3 regions of the Psychrobacillus sp. FSL K6-1415 genome follow, and region 1 is predicted to be linked to each of the others. Evidence: riboswitches for the same ligand, from Rfam matches in the RefSeq annotation. Region 1 holds a riboswitch; each other region holds the start of a gene.
What was found. A riboswitch is a leader RNA that binds a small molecule or an ion and turns the genes downstream of it on or off. The one in region 1 is predicted to bind S-adenosylmethionine.

Region 1 (5,548 bases):
TGAAATACGTAGCCTCTTTTTCAAACATAGCTGTTTTACCATGTAAACTTGCTACATATACCGCATCAAATAATACCGAATCAGCTGTTAGGAAAGTATGGTCTACTGGCAGCAACGTCCCATCTGCTCCAACAACTGATCCATGATGATCACTCACTATTTCCGGCATTGTTCCGCCTGCTTTTAAATCTGCTAGAATTGAGGGTAAATCCTCTTCAAACCCTTCTCCAACTAAAACAGCTATTTTTCTAGTATGTGGCTTCATAAAAGTATTTAACTGACTAAGTGCCGGGGAAGATTTTGTAGTAGTTGTAGTACTCACACCTTGCACTACAAGTCCTAAATTTTCCGCTACCTTATTCGATAAATCCAAATCAACTTTCGCGAACATCTCTAGAACTTGTTGACGAACTGTCAATTCTTTACACTTACCAAGTTCGAAGCTAAATGCACTAATAATATGTTCTTTTTCTGGATTACTCATGCTATTCCAAAATAACTTAGCTTGCGAAAAATGGTCTTTAAAGCTCTCACTTCGTGCACGAACTTTTCGAGCATCTATCTTCTCCTGGTAATGCGAATACCCACCTTCAGCTTCACTAACAGGTATCGGAGTATTCCCAGCAAGAGAGTTTTTATGATAGTTCACTCTTCCCACATTAATCGATTGTCTTCCATATCCATCACGCTGGTTATTGTGGAATGGGCAAACAGGTCTGTTTATCGGTAGCTCATGAAAATTAGGACCACCAAGACGGATTAATTGTGTATCTGTATAAGAGAATAATCGTCCTTGAAGTAGTGGATCATTTGAGAAATCTATTCCTGGTACAACACTTCCTGGATGGAACGCAACTTGCTCAGTTTCAGCAAATACATTATCTACGTTACGATTTAATGTCATCTTCCCTAAAATTTTTACTGGTATCTCTTCCTCTGGCCATAGTTTAGTAGGATCCAAAATATCAAAATCAAATTTAAATTCGTCTTCCTCTGCGATAAGTTGGACTCCAAATTCATACTCAGGATAATCCCCATTATCTATCGCATCATATAGGTCACGACGATGGAAATCCGGATCTTTCCCATTTATCTTTTGTGCCTCATCCCATACAACTGAATGGGTACCAAGTAGTGGTTTCCAATGAAATTTTACAAAATGGGATTTACCTGCCTCGTTAATGAAACGAAATGTATTTACACCGAACCCTTCCATCATACGAAAGCTACGTGGTATAGCCCTATCTGACATTGTCCACATGATCATATGTGCCGTCTCCTCATTGTTAGCAACAAAATCCCAAAACGTATCATGAGCAGTCGCAGCCTGCGGAATTTCATTGTGTGGCTCTGGCTTTATAGCATGCACCAGGTCTGGAAATTTAATAGCATCTTGAATGAAAAAGACAGGAATGTTATTTGCTACTAAATCATAATTTCCTTCTTCCGTATAAAACTTAGTAGCGAATCCTCTAGCATCGCGAGCTAATTCACCAGATCCACGTGAACCTGCCACAGTAGAAAACCGTACAAACACTGGAGTCTTTGTACCAGGTGTTTGTAAAAACTTTGCCTTCGTAAATTCACTAGCTGATTCGTATAATTCGAATTCCCCATGAGCCGCATAACCTCTAGCATGTACTACTCTTTCTGGTATGCGCTCATGATCAAAATGCGTCATTTTTTCACGAAAATGGAAATCTTCTATCAAAGTAGGCCCTCGTTCTCCTGCTTTTAGAGAAAATTCATCCTCAGATATTTTTAGTCCTTGATTCGTAGTCAATGCTTGTCCTTGATCGTCCACACGGAATTTTTCTAATTGTTCATCTTTGCTATTTCCAGTTACTTTCTTATCCAAACAAACTCCTCCTCTACTTATATCTACACTATTGTTAATACCCTGAATGACAGTTCAAAAACCCCTAAAATAGAATCAAATACTTAATCCATAGTAAATTGATAAGAATTACTATTGACTTCTTGTAGATTAAGTAGTACGATTATTCCCACAACTCCATACTACTTATTAAGAGAAGCTGAGGGACTGGTCCGATGATGCTTCAGCAACCGCCACTTCTATGGTATGGTGCTACTTCCAGCAAGAAACTTGAGAGATAAGTGTACATAAAACTACTTACTCTTTTGATTTTCAAAAGGGTTTTTTATTTGCACTTAAAACCAACTTAACACATAGGAATAATTAAAATTAAAAGGAGACGACAACTGTGAATAACTTGTACATCAAAACGGAAAAACAGCAGTATTGGATTAATCAGTTATATGAGTTAGAAGAAAAATTTAAAAGCAAGTCCGCCGAAATTGATGAACAATCTATTTTTCCAAAAGAAAACGTGGATGATTTGATCAATATCGGATATGCAAGCCTTACACTACCTGAATCGTATGGTGGTAATGGATTTTCTGTATACGATATGGTTCTTTTACAAGAAACACTTGCTAGCTTTGATGCCAACACAGCCCTATCAGTAGGTTGGAGCTTAGGTGTTGTTGGTGAACTATTTGAAAACAAACTTTGGAAGAAAGAGAAACTCGATTTTTTTGCAGCAGAAGTATTAAATGGCGCACTCATAAATCGTTCTGTCAGTGAAGCTCAAACTGGAAGCCCAACGCGTGGGGGTAGGCCTGGAACTAAAGCCATAAGAAAAGGAGATTCTTGGATACTAAATGGACGTAAAATATTCACGACCGCATCCCCTGTTCTATCCTACTTTTTAACATCTGCATGGATTGAGGAAAAAGAAAAAGTTGGTTTCTTCCTTATTCCTCGCAATACAGCTGGCCTTTCCATTGAAGAAACCTGGGATGTTGTATCCATGCGAGGAACGAGTAGTAATGACTTAGTATTGAATAACGTAATCGTTCATGAGTCATATCTAGTAGAGCTCCCCGAGTTCGCTAGTGGTGGAAAGATTAATGGGTGGCTATTACATATACCAGCGACCTATCTCGGAATCGCACAGGCAGCAAGAGACTACGCAGTACAGTTTGCCAATACCCATTCACCAAATAGCTTGAACGGATCTATTGCACAGCTGCCAAACGTTCAACAGCTTATAGGAGAAATAGATTTAGAACTTACTAAAGCAAGATTAGTCATTTACGGAGTCGCTACCTCGTATGACAATGAGGCTACAAAAGAACTACTTTCCAACGAAGTAAGTGTGGCAAAGCATATAGTTACTAATTCAGCCATCACTATTGTTGATAAAGCAATGCGTTTAGTTGGCGCCAAAAGCTTACAGCGAACTAATCCACTACAACGTTACTATCGAGATGTCCGAGCGGGACTCCATAATCCTCCTATGGATGATATGACCATTAAGAAACTAGCACTTTCAGCGTTAGAAGAAGTAAAAAATAAAAACTTAGTAAAAGGATGAGGAGAATGAACATGAAAAAGTATTTCAAATTAGTAGCGGTTGGTTTAGTATCCATAACTTTTTTAGCGGCTTGTAGTTCCGGGGAGGCTTCTACTTCGTCAGAAGGTGGTGATGTTCGCAAAGTAAAAGTAGCATATGACATGGCTTCTAAACCTATTTCTTGGTTGGATGACAATGGAAATGCCACTGGATATGATGTAGAAATTATGAAACTAGTAGATGAACTACTACCTGAATATGAATTTGAATATGTGGGGACTACAAGTGATGATCTATTAATCGGAGTAGAGCAAGGCAAGTTTCAGGTTGGTGTGAAAAATGCTTTTTGGACAGAGGAACGCACAGAAAAGTTTATTTTCCCCAAAGAATTCCTTGGTTTAAGTAGTGCAGGTCTCGTATTGAAAAAAGAAAATGAGCATATTAAATCGTTAGAGGATTTTGCAACTGCTGAATATTCTTTAGCACCGATTGCCGCAAATAATGCGCAGTATACTGTAATTGATGAATACAACAAAGCAAATCCTAATAACCCTGTAAAACTAGATGCAGGTGATGCATTTACCGTGGATGTAATCCAATGGGTCAATGAGGGGCGTGTTGACGGCGGAGTAATAATTGAAGGGCCATTCCAAAAACAGGTTTTAGATGAAACTGGACCTTACTATAATCTAAAAGATGAAGTTGTTTACAATGAATTTGCAGTTATCAAGACATGGCCATTATTCAACAAAAAAGAGCAAGAATTTGCAGATGCTTACGATAAAGCTATTAAGCAATTACAAGAAGAAAAGAAAACAAATGAATTCAGTACAGAGTTCTACGGTCGAGACCTTTTTGAAGTGTTAGACCAAGTTGAAAGATAATTGTTAGATTCCTATAACGTAAAACAACAATGAGTAGGGTTTTCTTCACCCCACCTTATTTTAGGAGTTTTACGGGCAGTTGTTCCACCTATAAGTAGTTACTATAGAATAAAGCCTTGGATTGGAAGTGTCACTGCCCGTTTATTCGGGATAGAGGCTGCCTGGCGCAGGATGCACAGGTAGCCTTTAAAATATCATAGGGGGAATAATGCACAATATGGAAAAATACTTTGATGTATCGTACATATGGAACTCACTTCCGATATTGCTTCCATTTTTAAAAGTAACTTTTGTCGTTGCTGGATTATCCATTATTTTCGGTACTTTTTTTGGTTTGATTCTCGCTATGATGAAGCTTGGAAAGAGTAAAATTGCTCAAAAACTAGCAAACTTCTATATAACGATTTTAAGATGTACACCATCTATTGTACTACTGTTTTTAGTGTATTACGGTGTACCTGCTTTAGCCGACAACTTCGGTTTATATTTACATGATTTAAATACAGCAGTATTTGTCGTCATTACCTTCACCTTACAATTCGCAGCTATCATGGCAGAGGTTATTAGATCAGCCTATGAGTCCATAGAAAAAGGTCAATTTGAAGCTGCTGTTAGCGTTGGTTTAAGTCCCTTTCAAGCATATAGAAGAATCATTTTCCCACAAGCACTTGTAGTTGCACTTCCTAACTTCGGAAATGGCCTTATCGCATTACTTCAGGAGGGGTCACTTGCATATACTATCGGGCTAATCGATATCGTTGGGAAAGCCAATTTAATCATTGCAGCAAACTATAATACACATGCATTAGAGATATTTATCGCACTTGCACTAGTTTACTGGATTTTATCCATACTTATCGAAAAGTTCTTTGGAAAGCTTGAAAAAGTATTTAGCAAAGGAAAGCATACAATTAACACAAATTAAGGAGTGTAAATAATGTCGGAAGGTTTAAATTATACATTTTTAATCGATACATTCTTCATTGCATTATCCGGTGTACCAATTACGCTTCTCGTTACCGTTGTAGCTTTGCTTATTGCACTACCTTTAGGCTTTTTATTGGCTTTAACACGTATCAATCAAGTACCTGTATTAAACTGGTTCTCAAGAATATATGTTTCCTTCGTAAGAGGTACACCGATTATTATTCAAATTTTCATCGTTTATGCGAGTGTTCCCTTAATACTTTCCTTGTTTTTTGAGAGGTATAATATCAACATAAACGTCTACGATATCAACCCTATTTGGTACGCTTTTATCGTATTCTCTTTCAGCACTACAGC
Region 2 (5,548 bases), 400 kb from region 1:
TCAAAAACGCTTATACTAGTTGTATGAATTGATATAAGGAGTGGTTAGGTTGAAAAAAATAGTGGTTATTGGTGGCGGAATCACAGGGCTTTCTACTATGCATTATTTGCAAAAACTTAAAAACGAAAAATCTTTAGACATAGAGCTAGTATTAGTTGAAGCGAACGAGTACTTAGGTGGCAAAATCCATACCATGCAGGAAGACAACTTCATTATGGAGGTTGGAGCTGATTCAATTGTTGCAAGAAACGAAGCAATCACAAATTTAATTGAAGAGCTAAATCTTGAAGAAGAAAAAGTGTATAACTCTACAGGCATTTCGTATATTTACACAAACAATGAGTTACATGCAATTCCTGCAGACACTGTATTCGGTATTCCCACAAGTATTGAATCATTAAATAGCAGCACGCTAATATCAGATGCTGGGAAAAAAGAAGCATTAAAGGATTTAGAATTACCAAATGAGAGCTTCACAAAAGAAAGCTCAGTCGGGTCATTTTTAGAGTATTTCTTAGGGAAAGAATTAGTTGAAAAACAAATTGTGCCTGTGTTATCAGGTGTTTATTCTGGTGATCTCAATAAACTTTCTATCGCCACTACACTACCTTATTTGATTGACTATAAAAATAAATACGGCAGTATAATTAAGGGGTTAGAGGAAAACAGAGCAAAATTCCAAGCAGCAGCTAATAAAAAGTTCATTTCTTTCCAAAATGGACTTTCCACACTAATTGATCGCTTAGAGGAAGTGCTGGGCGAATCTACGATTATTAAAGGTGTGGCAACAAAGAAAGTAGAGAAGAAGGATGGACGTTATTCGGTTTTATTGACTAATGGGGAAACGGTTGAAGCAGATAGTGTAGTGCTAGCTACTCCTCATAATGTAGCGCAGCTGATTCTTCAAGATGAACAGTTGGATACCGATTTCAATAGACTAAAAAATTCATCTCTTATTAGTGTATATCTTGGATTTGATATTCCAGATAATCAGCTTCCAGCAGAGGGCACTGGTTTTATCGTATCTGAAAATAGTGATGTGAAATGTAATGCATGCACGTGGACAAGTCGTAAATGGACACACACGTCAAAAGACAATCAATTACTTGTTCGTATGTTCTATAAGAGCTCAAGTTCTGCCTTTGAGAGCATGAAGAATATGAGTGAAGAAGAGCTAGTAGAAGTTGCGCTCCAAGATATTAAAATAAGCTTGAAATTAACGGGCAAACCTGAGGTAATAGAAGTAACAAAATGGAACGATCAAATGCCAAATTATCATCTAGCACACGGGGATGCAATTCAATCATTAACAGCTAAGATGGCTGGTGAGATGCCAAATGTGGTGTTGGCTGGTTGTTCTTATTACGGGGTTGGAATTGTAGCTTGCATTAAGAACGGTAGAGAAACAGCAGAAAATATTATAAATTCAATAGTTGATTAAGTTTGCTGGCCAAAATTCATTTTTGGCCATTTTTTTATGGGGAAAATTGAATAGTTGCTTATTTGGTGAAATTTACATTTTCTTTTGTTGTGCTACGATTCAATTGGAGGTGAAGTATGCTTAAAGTAATGGATTCTTGCGAATATAATTTAATTGGTTTACAAATGTTAGCAAAAAGATTGAATGATACACATCCTCAAAAGGAGATAATCTTAGCTAAAGAAAAGGCAGCAAAAGCTGGACTGCAAGGTGAACGTAGAATAAGTGAAGTTTTTGCGAAATATACATTTCCTTTTGAATACTTTTTCGTTGAAAATATCGGATTAGATTCAAACGGTAAGTTCCAAATAGATGCTATCTTTCTTACTCCCTATTTCTTAGTAATTCTCGAAAGTAAAAATATAAGTGGAAAGTTATTTTTCAAACAAAACCCTGCGCAGTTAGAGCGCGAAACACTCGATGGTAAAATCGATGTTTTTGAAAGCCCAGAAATCCAGTTATCGCGAAATATTCATTTGCTACAAGAATGGCTGGGAAATCATGGGCTGACAATCCCAATATACGGTGTGATTGTTCTTAGCAATCCAAAAGTGAGAGTAATTGAACCACCGAAAAAACTTAGTGCTATTCTTCCCCAAACCATCCCAGTATATTTACGTAATCTTCCCCGCGAAAATGTATATTTTGATTCTGAAAAAATGAAAAAATTTGAAAATCAAATAAAAGTAGGTCAACAAACTTATATTCCCTTTCCAATGTGCGGACGCTGGGGTATTAATCCTAAAGATTTAAGAAGCGGTGTCCAGTGTGAAAGCTGTGATTTTCATGGAATGGAAAAAAGAAAAAATGGCTGGACTTGTCCTCGTTGTGGCTATTTTGATAAGCTCGGACATGAAAAGGCCATAAGGGATTGGTTTATGCTGATTAGTGATACTATAACTAATAAACAATGTAGAGACTTTCTTCATTTAGAATCAAAATATATCGCGCACAGAATCTTGCAATCAATGAATTTAACCAAGATAGGAACATCCAGAAACACTAAGTATAAATGGATATGGTAAAGCACCTGTGCATATACTGAAAAAGATAGAAAAAGAGTGAATCGCTAGAATGTAGCGAAGAATCGCTAGAATGTAGCGAAGAATCGCTAGAATGTAGTGAAGAATCGCTAGAATGTAGTGAAGAATCGCTAGAATGAAGCGGAGAATCGCTAGAATGTAGCGGAGAATCGCTAGAATGCAACGGAGAATCGCTAGAATGTAGCGAAGAATCACTAGAATGAAGAAGAAAATCACTTAAATAGGATAAATAAACACTAAGAGAAGTGTATAGAAAATTCAAAACACATCTTGACGCTTTAATGGAATAAAGGTACGATATGTTTAATTAAAAAATTGAATAATGAAATTCTTATCAAGAGAAGCCGAGGGACTGGCCCTACGAAGCTTCAGCAACCAGCCAATTAATTGGTCAGGTGCTAAATCCAGCAGACTTAACAAAGTCTGAAAGATGAGAAGGTGGTATCTTGCATACTCGTAAAGCCTTCTTTTCATGGAAGGCTTTTTTATATGGAGAGGATGGATACAAATGGGTTTATTAGAGAAGTTACAGTCGTCCATACTGACAGCGGATGGGGCAATGGGTACGCTACTTTATTCGTACGGAATTGACTATTGCAATGAAGAATTAAACATTCAAAAGCCGGAAATCATTGAGAAGATACATCAGGATTATATTGAGGCCGGAGCAGATATTATTCAAACGAATACGTATGGAGCGAATGCCATTAAATTGGCGCGTTACGGGCTAGAAAACCAAGTGAAAGAAATAAATGAAGCGGCTATCCAAATTGCTAAAAGAGCTGCTGCACCCGGAAACCAATTTGTCATAGGTACGATTGGGGGCATTAGAGGAATTCGGAAAAGTGATGCCACGCTCGGTGAGATTATCCATTCACTCGATCAGCAAGCCATCCAGCTGTTAGCGGGAGATCCAGATGGTTTATTACTCGAAACCTATTATGACTTAGAAGAATTAAAGACTACTGTGACTCATCTTCGTACCTTAACTGATATACCAATTATAGCCCAAGTATCCATGCATGAGCCTGGTATTTTGCAAAATGGCTTACCACTTAATGATGCTCTGCTTCAGCTTGAAGCAATTGGAGCGAACATAGTTGGAGTCAACTGTCGACTAGGTCCCCATCATACAATTCAAGCATTTGAAGGAGTAAAACTTCCGAATAAGGCTTTTCTCTCTGCTTATCCAAATGCTAGTTTACTGGATATAGATGAAGGGCGAATTGTCTATGAGTCCGATGCTGAATATTTTGGAAAAGCGGCGTTATATCTTAGGGATGCTGGAGTACGACTAATAGGAGGTTGCTGCGGGACGACACCAAAGCATATCGAAGCAGTAAAAAAACATATTGGTCATTTAGCGCCGATTACGAGTAAGGTTGTTGAAAACAGAAAGCCGATTATTATTCAAGACGCCAAGCCGACTAACACACTGGCTCTCCATGAAAAAGCAAAAACAGAAAGGACGATTATTGTTGAGCTAGACACTCCTCGTCATCTTGACACGACTACATTCATGGAAGGTTCAGAAAAGCTATATGCTGCTGGAATTGATGCAGTGACAATGGCGGATAACTCATTAGCCTCCCCACGTATTAGTAATATGGCAATGGGCTCGATGTTAAAACACCAAAAAAATATTAGACCGCTTGCTCATATTACATGCCGTGATCGTAATTTAATCGGTCTTCAATCTCATTTAATGGGGCTGGATGCGCTTGGAATCCATGATATTCTTGCTGTAACTGGAGACCCGACGAAAATTGGTGATTTCCCTGGGGCGACAAGTGTTTATGATGTATCAAGCCTAGAATTGATACAACTAATCAAACAATTAAACGAAGGTATTTCTTTCTCAGGAAAGTCACTACGAAAAAAAGCTAATTTCTCCGTAGCTGCTGCTTTTAATCCGAACGTTCGTGTTCTGGACCGTGCAGTGAAGCGACTAGAGAAGAAAATAGAATGTGGAGCAGATTATTTCATCACACAACCTGTCTACTCGAAAGATAAAATTCATGAAATTTATGAAGCGACTAAGCATTTATCAACCCCTATTTTCATTGGAATTATGCCACTGACTAATAGTCGTAATTCAGAATTCCTTCACAACGAAGTACCAGGTATAAAATTGTCCGAAGAGGTACTGGAGCGTATGCGTTTATGTGGAGATGATAGAGAGCTAGCTACTGCAGAAGGTATCCAAATTTCAAAGGAATTAATAGATACAGCAGCGAAGCTATTCAACGGTATTTATATAATTACGCCATTTTTCCGATACGATATGTCTCTTGAATTAATTCATTATATTCAAGAGATTGATCGAAAGAAAGAGAGAGGGTTCAGCTATGTCCAAACATCTAATTGAGCAACAACTCCAAGAAAGAATACTAATTATTGACGGTGCAATGGGAACGATGATTCAAAATGCGGATCTTAATCCCGAAGATTTCGGAGGGGATGAATACGACGGTTGTAATGAGTATTTAAATATAGTAAAACCGGATGTTATTGAACACGTCCATCGTGAATATTTAGCTGCTGGTGCTGATATTATTTGTACGAATACATTTGGTGGAACTCCTGTAGTGTTAAATGAATATGATCTCGGTAATCAGGCATATGATATTAACTTTCGTGCAGCTCAGCTAGCTAAAATATGTGCAGAGGAATTTTCTACTTCGGATTGGCCGAGATTTGTAGCGGGGGCAATTGGACCGACGACAAAAACATTATCAGTCACAGGTGGTATCACATTCGATGAACTTACGAACGACTTTTATGTGCAAGCAAAGGCTTTAGTAGAAGGTGGAGTAGATGTTATCTTACTGGAAACTAGTCAAGATATGCTGAATGTGAAGGCTGCAACAATCGGTATCAAACAGGCGTTTAAGGAATTGAATAAAGAGCTACCTATTATGATTTCAGGAACCATAGAGCCAATGGGAACGACACTTGCAGGGCAAAGTATCGAAGCGTTCTATATTTCAATCGAGCATATTAAACCACTTTCGGTAGGCTTAAA
Region 3 (5,548 bases), 3.3 Mb from region 1:
CCGTTGCCGGTTTCCAAATGAATGCATTTCCAGCAACAATAGCAGGGAATGATTTCCAAGTAGCAATGGCAACCGGAAAGTTCCAAGGAGTAATGAGTCCCACTACCCCAATAGGTGCTCGGACACTCATCGCAAACTTGTCTGCAAGTTCAGATGGAGTAGTCTCACCAAACAAACGACGACCTTCTCCAGCCATATATAATGCCATATCAATACCTTCTTGTACTTCTCCACGTCCCTCTTCAATCACTTTTCCCATTTCTTTTGTTAATACTTGAGCTAGATGCTCTTTCTTTTCTTTCATTATTCTACCAATCTCATATAAATAATCTGCACGTTTCGGCGCAGGAACGAGTGCCCATTTTTTTTGAGCTTTCACTGCGGCTTCCACTGCAATATTCACATCTTCCATTGTAGATAGCTTAACCTCTGCAAGTTGTTCCCCATTCGCAGGATTAAACACTGGGGTATACTCCGTTCTACCAACATCCTGCCATTTCCCATCAATAAAATTTGTTAACTTCATTCTATTCCCTCTTTTCACTTTAAAATGTAAACGTTTCCATTAATAATACATTCGATAATTATTTGTAAATACCTTTAATAATTTTGAATTTTTAGAATGAAACTTTTTACCTTTCATATCGTATAATTGGGTAATAACAATTTGGGAGGAGCAAGATTATGAATAACCATGAAATAGACTACAAACTATATGGAGACGATATGCAATTTGTAGAAATTGAATTGGATCCAAAAGAAACTGTTGTTGCAGAAGCAGGCAGCTTAATGATGATGGAAGACGGTATTTCAATGGAAACTATTTTCGGCGATGGCTCATCAGGATCGGGTGGTAGCAGTGGCGGACTTATGGGTAAATTAATGGGTGCAGGTAAACGTATGCTTACTGGAGAGAGTTTATTCATGACAACATTCACCAATACTGGTAGTGGCAAAAAACATGTCTACTTCGCATCACCTTACCCTGGAAAGATTATTCCTATGGACTTAAGCCAATACCGCGGAAAAATTATTTGTCAAAAGGATGCATTTCTAGCAGCAGCTAAAGGGGTTACGATTGGCATTGAATTTCAACGTAAGCTAGGTGCAGGTTTCTTTGGTGGTGAAGGTTTCATTATGCAAAAACTTGAGGGTGATGGCCTAGCTTTCGTGCATGCAGGGGGAACTATTCATAGAAAATCACTACAGCAAGGAGAGGTTTTACGAGTAGATACTGGATGTCTCGTAGCAATGACTGCGGATGTAGATTACAATATCGAAATGGTCAAGGGAGTTAAAACAGCCTTATTTGGTGGAGAAGGATTATTCTTCGCTACCCTTCGTGGTCCTGGTACCGTATGGATCCAATCACTTCCATTTAGCAGATTAGCTAGTAAAGTATTTGCTGCTGCCCCTCAAACACCAGGTGGTGGTTCAAAAGGTGAAGGCAGTATAGCAGGAGGATTATTTGACCTACTGGGTGGAAAATAGAAACAGACATTGAACAATGTCTGCTGATGTTTTAGTTATAGTGAAAAGAAAAAACGCTTAGACAAAATATGTCTGAGCGTTTTTGTTAGTTATTTTGTACTTACAACAGCTTCTGCTTGAGCTTTGCCATCCTGAGATTCATGTAATTTTATCATTGCAAAACGGGCAATAGGTTGAATTACTAAGCTTTCTGCAATAAGCACGATTGCGAAGTTACGCGGCCAATTCGTTAACCAGTTGCTGAAGATTTCCATTCTAAAGCCATTTCCTACAATATCACCAATAAGTGTCATAGCTGCAGACATCCCTAATACGGTAAAAAGAATTCGGAATAAAATTTTGGAGTTGAAGCTATCCGTAGGCTTAGTGAATTTTTTAACTAAAGCTTCTGCAATACGTCCAAAAATAGTTGGTTCAATGATCATAACAATAACCCAAATAATCGGTAGCGCTTTTAAGATGGTTAAAGCAACTTCTCCGTTAAATTCTCCAAAAGAGAGAATGATATTTAAGGAGGTCATGAATATAACCGTAAGTGTTGAGATAATTGTGCCGAATAATAGGCCTTCCTTTGCATTTCTTGGTAGTCTGTTTTCTTGATGCATTTTTTTCTTCCTCTCAAAGTTTAGTAAAGACCTTCGCTTTAAATTCCATTTTTATAGCTTCTCCAACAAGTTCGGTAATAGTTCTGCAATTGTTTTTAAAGGATTCGTAGATTGTTTCGTTAAACAAAGCATCATGGCCCCTTCAATCGAAGCAGTCAACAATAACGATACAGAGGCAGCTGTTTCATCCGAAAAGCCATCGGATAATAGCTTAGCACAGTAGATGCGTTCAATATTTTCATATAACTCACTGCACGCTTTGCGAACTGGTTCACTCATTGTTGCCATTTCACTAACAATACTGCTAAATGTATAGCCAGTAATAGTACCTCTTTTTTCAAAGCTATTTATTAAAGTATCAATCGTTGAAATTATGGCGTCCTTAGTTGTAAGATGCTTACTAAAAATAGCTTCAATATCTGTGGTTATGTCTTCTTTTAGAGCGTGTAAACAAGTTATCAAGAGTTCTTCTTTGCCATCTGGAAAGTGATGGTAAAGAGCACCCTTTGAAACATTACTAGCTTTTAAAATTTCATTGAGTCCTACAGTTTTGTAACCTTTTTCCTGAAAAAGAATTGTAGCAGTTTCAATCAAGAGTGATTTAGTATCCATAGCTATTTTTCCTCCTAACATACCAACGGGTCTGTTTGTAATTATAACAAATTTTAAGCTACATTCTAATATTTTGTTTATTTAATAAAAGACCAGCATAATGGCCTATCTCTGCAATGAATCTGCAGATTGTTTATGCCCCTCCTCTATACCCTTCATATAATATGTAAAGGGACTTTTCTTCTTGGAGTTCCTACATTATAGGATGGGAGGTGTGGATGTTGGATTCTTCTACAGGATTATGGGTTGGTTTGTTAGGTATAGTCTTAGGGGTACTTGGTTTCTTTTATGCTCCCCTTTGGCTAGGTGCAGGTGCAGTTCTATTAGGGCTCGTAGCTTTAGCTTATTCTCACAAGTTAGTTGTGGGATGGATATCTTTAATACTCGGAGTAATTGTTTTAATACTGACATTTATGTCATAACTTGAAACAAAAAAACGTATTGTATTAATAGCCACTAAGTGTTAAGATTATTTAAATTTAAAATTTTGATAATTTCATATTTTTTTCTTATCCAGAGAGACGGAGGGATTGGCCCTTAGATGTCTCAGCAACCAGCCACGCTTAGGTATGGTGCTAATTCCAATAGACGTATGACGTCTTGAAGATAAGAAGACAAACTTCGATATTTACTTGAGGGTTCTCTTCTTATTAGAGAATCCTCTTTTTTATTTTAATTGTAAAGGATGAATACTTATGACAAAAAACAGTATTGATACACAGTTAGTTCAATTGGGAAATCATAGTGATGAAAAAACCGGGGCGGTAAATCCCCCTATTTATCTCTCCACAGCTTACAAACACAATGGGATTGGGCAGTCTACAGGATACGACTACACACGAACTAAGAACCCGACACGAGCTATTTTAGAGGAAGGAATTGCAAAATTAGAAGGTGGAGATGCTGGCTTTGCCTGTAGTTCTGGTATGGCTGCAATACAATTGGTTTTATCCCTTTTTCGGTCAGGAGATGAGTTAATTGCTCCTGATGATTTGTATGGTGGTACATACCGATTATTCAACCAGTACGCAGATTCATATAATATCCGTACTACTTATACAAAATTTGAATCAGCTGAAGAAGTAAAAGCATTAATAACAGAAAATACAAAAGCCTTATTTATCGAAACACCCACTAACCCTTTAATGCAGGAAATCGACATACAGCTATTTGCGGATATAGCAGAAGAGCATAATCTATTGTTAATCGTAGACAATACATTCTTAACCCCTTATTTACAGCGACCTATTGAATTGGGTGCCCATATTGTCATCCATAGTGGCACAAAATATATTGGGGGACATAACGATGTACTTGCAGGATTGGTGGTAACAAAAGGTACTGATCTAAGTGAACAACTGCAAGTCAACCATAATGCTGCAGGCGCTGTCCTTTCTCCTTTCGATTCTTGGTTGTTAATAAGAGGATTAAAAACACTTCATCTACGTATGAAGCAGCATGATTTAAATGCAAAAAGAATTACTGAATTTTTAAAGCAGGAATCTGCTGTTAAGGATGTGTTATATCCAGGAGTTGGCGGAATGTTATCCTTCCGTTTACAAAAAAGCGAATGGGTGGCTCCTTTCCTAAAGAATTTGAGACTGATTGTATTTGCTGAAAGTCTTGGTGGTGTAGAGAGCTTTATCACGTATCCTGCTACACAAACACATGCCGATATACCTGAAGAGGAACGGAATGCACGAGGAGTTGATAATAGTCTCCTTCGTTTTTCGGTTGGGATTGAAGAAGTAGAAGATTTAATCGCAGATTTAAAACAAGTATTAAATACATTAGAAAGCGAGGTCATAATTAATGAGTGATTACAAAGAGTCGTTGGAGACTAGTATAATTGTTGCCTCTACACGCGGAGATTCGGAGATAAAAACTGGATCTGTAAATGTTCCTATCTATTTATCCTCCACTTTCCATCAAGAAAGCTTTGATGATTTTGGACCTTATGACTATAGTCGATCGGGAAATCCTACAAGAGACGCACTCGAAAAAACGATTGCTGAATTAGAGGGGGGGACTAGAGGATTGGCATTTGCATCAGGAATTGCGGCAATTTCTTCTGCATTTATGCTTTTGTCTTCAGGCGATCATATCGTTATTACAGAAGACGTATACGGTGGAACCTTTCGTTTTGTTACAGAAGTATTGCCTCGTTTTGGTATTGAGCACAGTTTTGCAGATTTTACGAATGTGGAAGCAATTGCAAGTGCAATGCAATCAAATACAAAACTGATTTACATCGAGACCCCTTCGAATCCATGCTTAGGTATTACTGATATTACCGCTGTCGTGGAGCTTGCAAAATCCAATGCTTGTTTAACCTTCTTAGACAATACATTTATGACACCGTTATATCAGCGTCCATTAGATTTAGGAATTGATATCGTCTTACATAGTGCAACAAAATTTTTATCTGGGCATAGCGATATTATTGCAGGACTTGCGGTTATAAAAGACGAGGAGTTAGGTAAGCGTTTAGCATTTATCCAAAACTCATTTGGTGCTATTTTAGGTGCGCAAGATTCATTTTCTCTCATTCAAGGTATCAAAACATTAAATGTCCGTTTTGAAAAATCCGCTCAGTCTGCCCAAAAAATTGCAAACTATCTAAATCGGCATGATTTGGTGGAGAATGTCTTTTTCCCTGGACTTTCCACTCATCCAGGATACGAAACGCATAACAAGCAATCGAGTAGTGCTGGTGCTGTCCTTTCCTTCTGTTTACCGAATAAATCCACCGCTAAGGCATTTGTTGAAAACGTTAAAATTCCTGTATTTGCGGTAAGTTTAGGCGGAGTAGAATCCATTCTCTCCCATCCAGCTCAAAT

Region 2: another riboswitch for S-adenosylmethionine. It lies ahead of MKY60_RS16890 (bifunctional homocysteine S-methyltransferase/methylenetetrahydrofolate reductase); the one in region 1 lies ahead of MKY60_RS19055 (acyl-CoA dehydrogenase family protein).
Region 3: another riboswitch for S-adenosylmethionine. It lies ahead of MKY60_RS02900 (methionine biosynthesis PLP-dependent protein); the one in region 1 lies ahead of MKY60_RS19055 (acyl-CoA dehydrogenase family protein).

The regions. Positions count from the first base shown of each region.
Region 1 is NZ_JBBOOQ010000001.1:3,882,798-3,888,345, forward strand. Features, by position in the region: gene MKY60_RS19050 (catalase) at 1-1,858, opposite strand, end outside; SAM riboswitch class I at 2,021-2,121, shown strand; gene MKY60_RS19055 (acyl-CoA dehydrogenase family protein) at 2,226-3,401, shown strand; gene MKY60_RS19060 (transporter substrate-binding domain-containing protein) at 3,413-4,264, shown strand; gene MKY60_RS19065 (amino acid ABC transporter permease) at 4,473-5,189, shown strand; gene MKY60_RS19070 (amino acid ABC transporter permease) at 5,202-5,548, shown strand, end outside.
Region 2 is NZ_JBBOOQ010000001.1:3,485,496-3,491,043, reverse strand. Features, by position in the region: gene MKY60_RS16900 (protoporphyrinogen oxidase) at 50-1,441, shown strand; gene MKY60_RS16895 (NERD domain-containing protein) at 1,558-2,505, shown strand; SAM riboswitch class I at 2,852-2,960, shown strand; gene MKY60_RS16890 (bifunctional homocysteine S-methyltransferase/methylenetetrahydrofolate reductase) at 3,032-4,891, shown strand; gene metH (methionine synthase) at 4,872-5,548, shown strand, end outside.
Region 3 is NZ_JBBOOQ010000001.1:594,206-599,753, reverse strand. Features, by position in the region: gene MKY60_RS02925 (aldehyde dehydrogenase family protein) at 1-526, opposite strand, end outside; gene MKY60_RS02920 (TIGR00266 family protein) at 685-1,491, shown strand; gene MKY60_RS02915 (DUF2798 domain-containing protein) at 1,581-2,096, opposite strand; gene MKY60_RS02910 (TetR/AcrR family transcriptional regulator) at 2,148-2,708, opposite strand; gene MKY60_RS02905 (hypothetical protein) at 2,927-3,130, shown strand; SAM riboswitch class I at 3,215-3,321, shown strand; gene MKY60_RS02900 (methionine biosynthesis PLP-dependent protein) at 3,404-4,528, shown strand; gene metC (cystathionine beta-lyase) at 4,521-5,548, shown strand, end outside.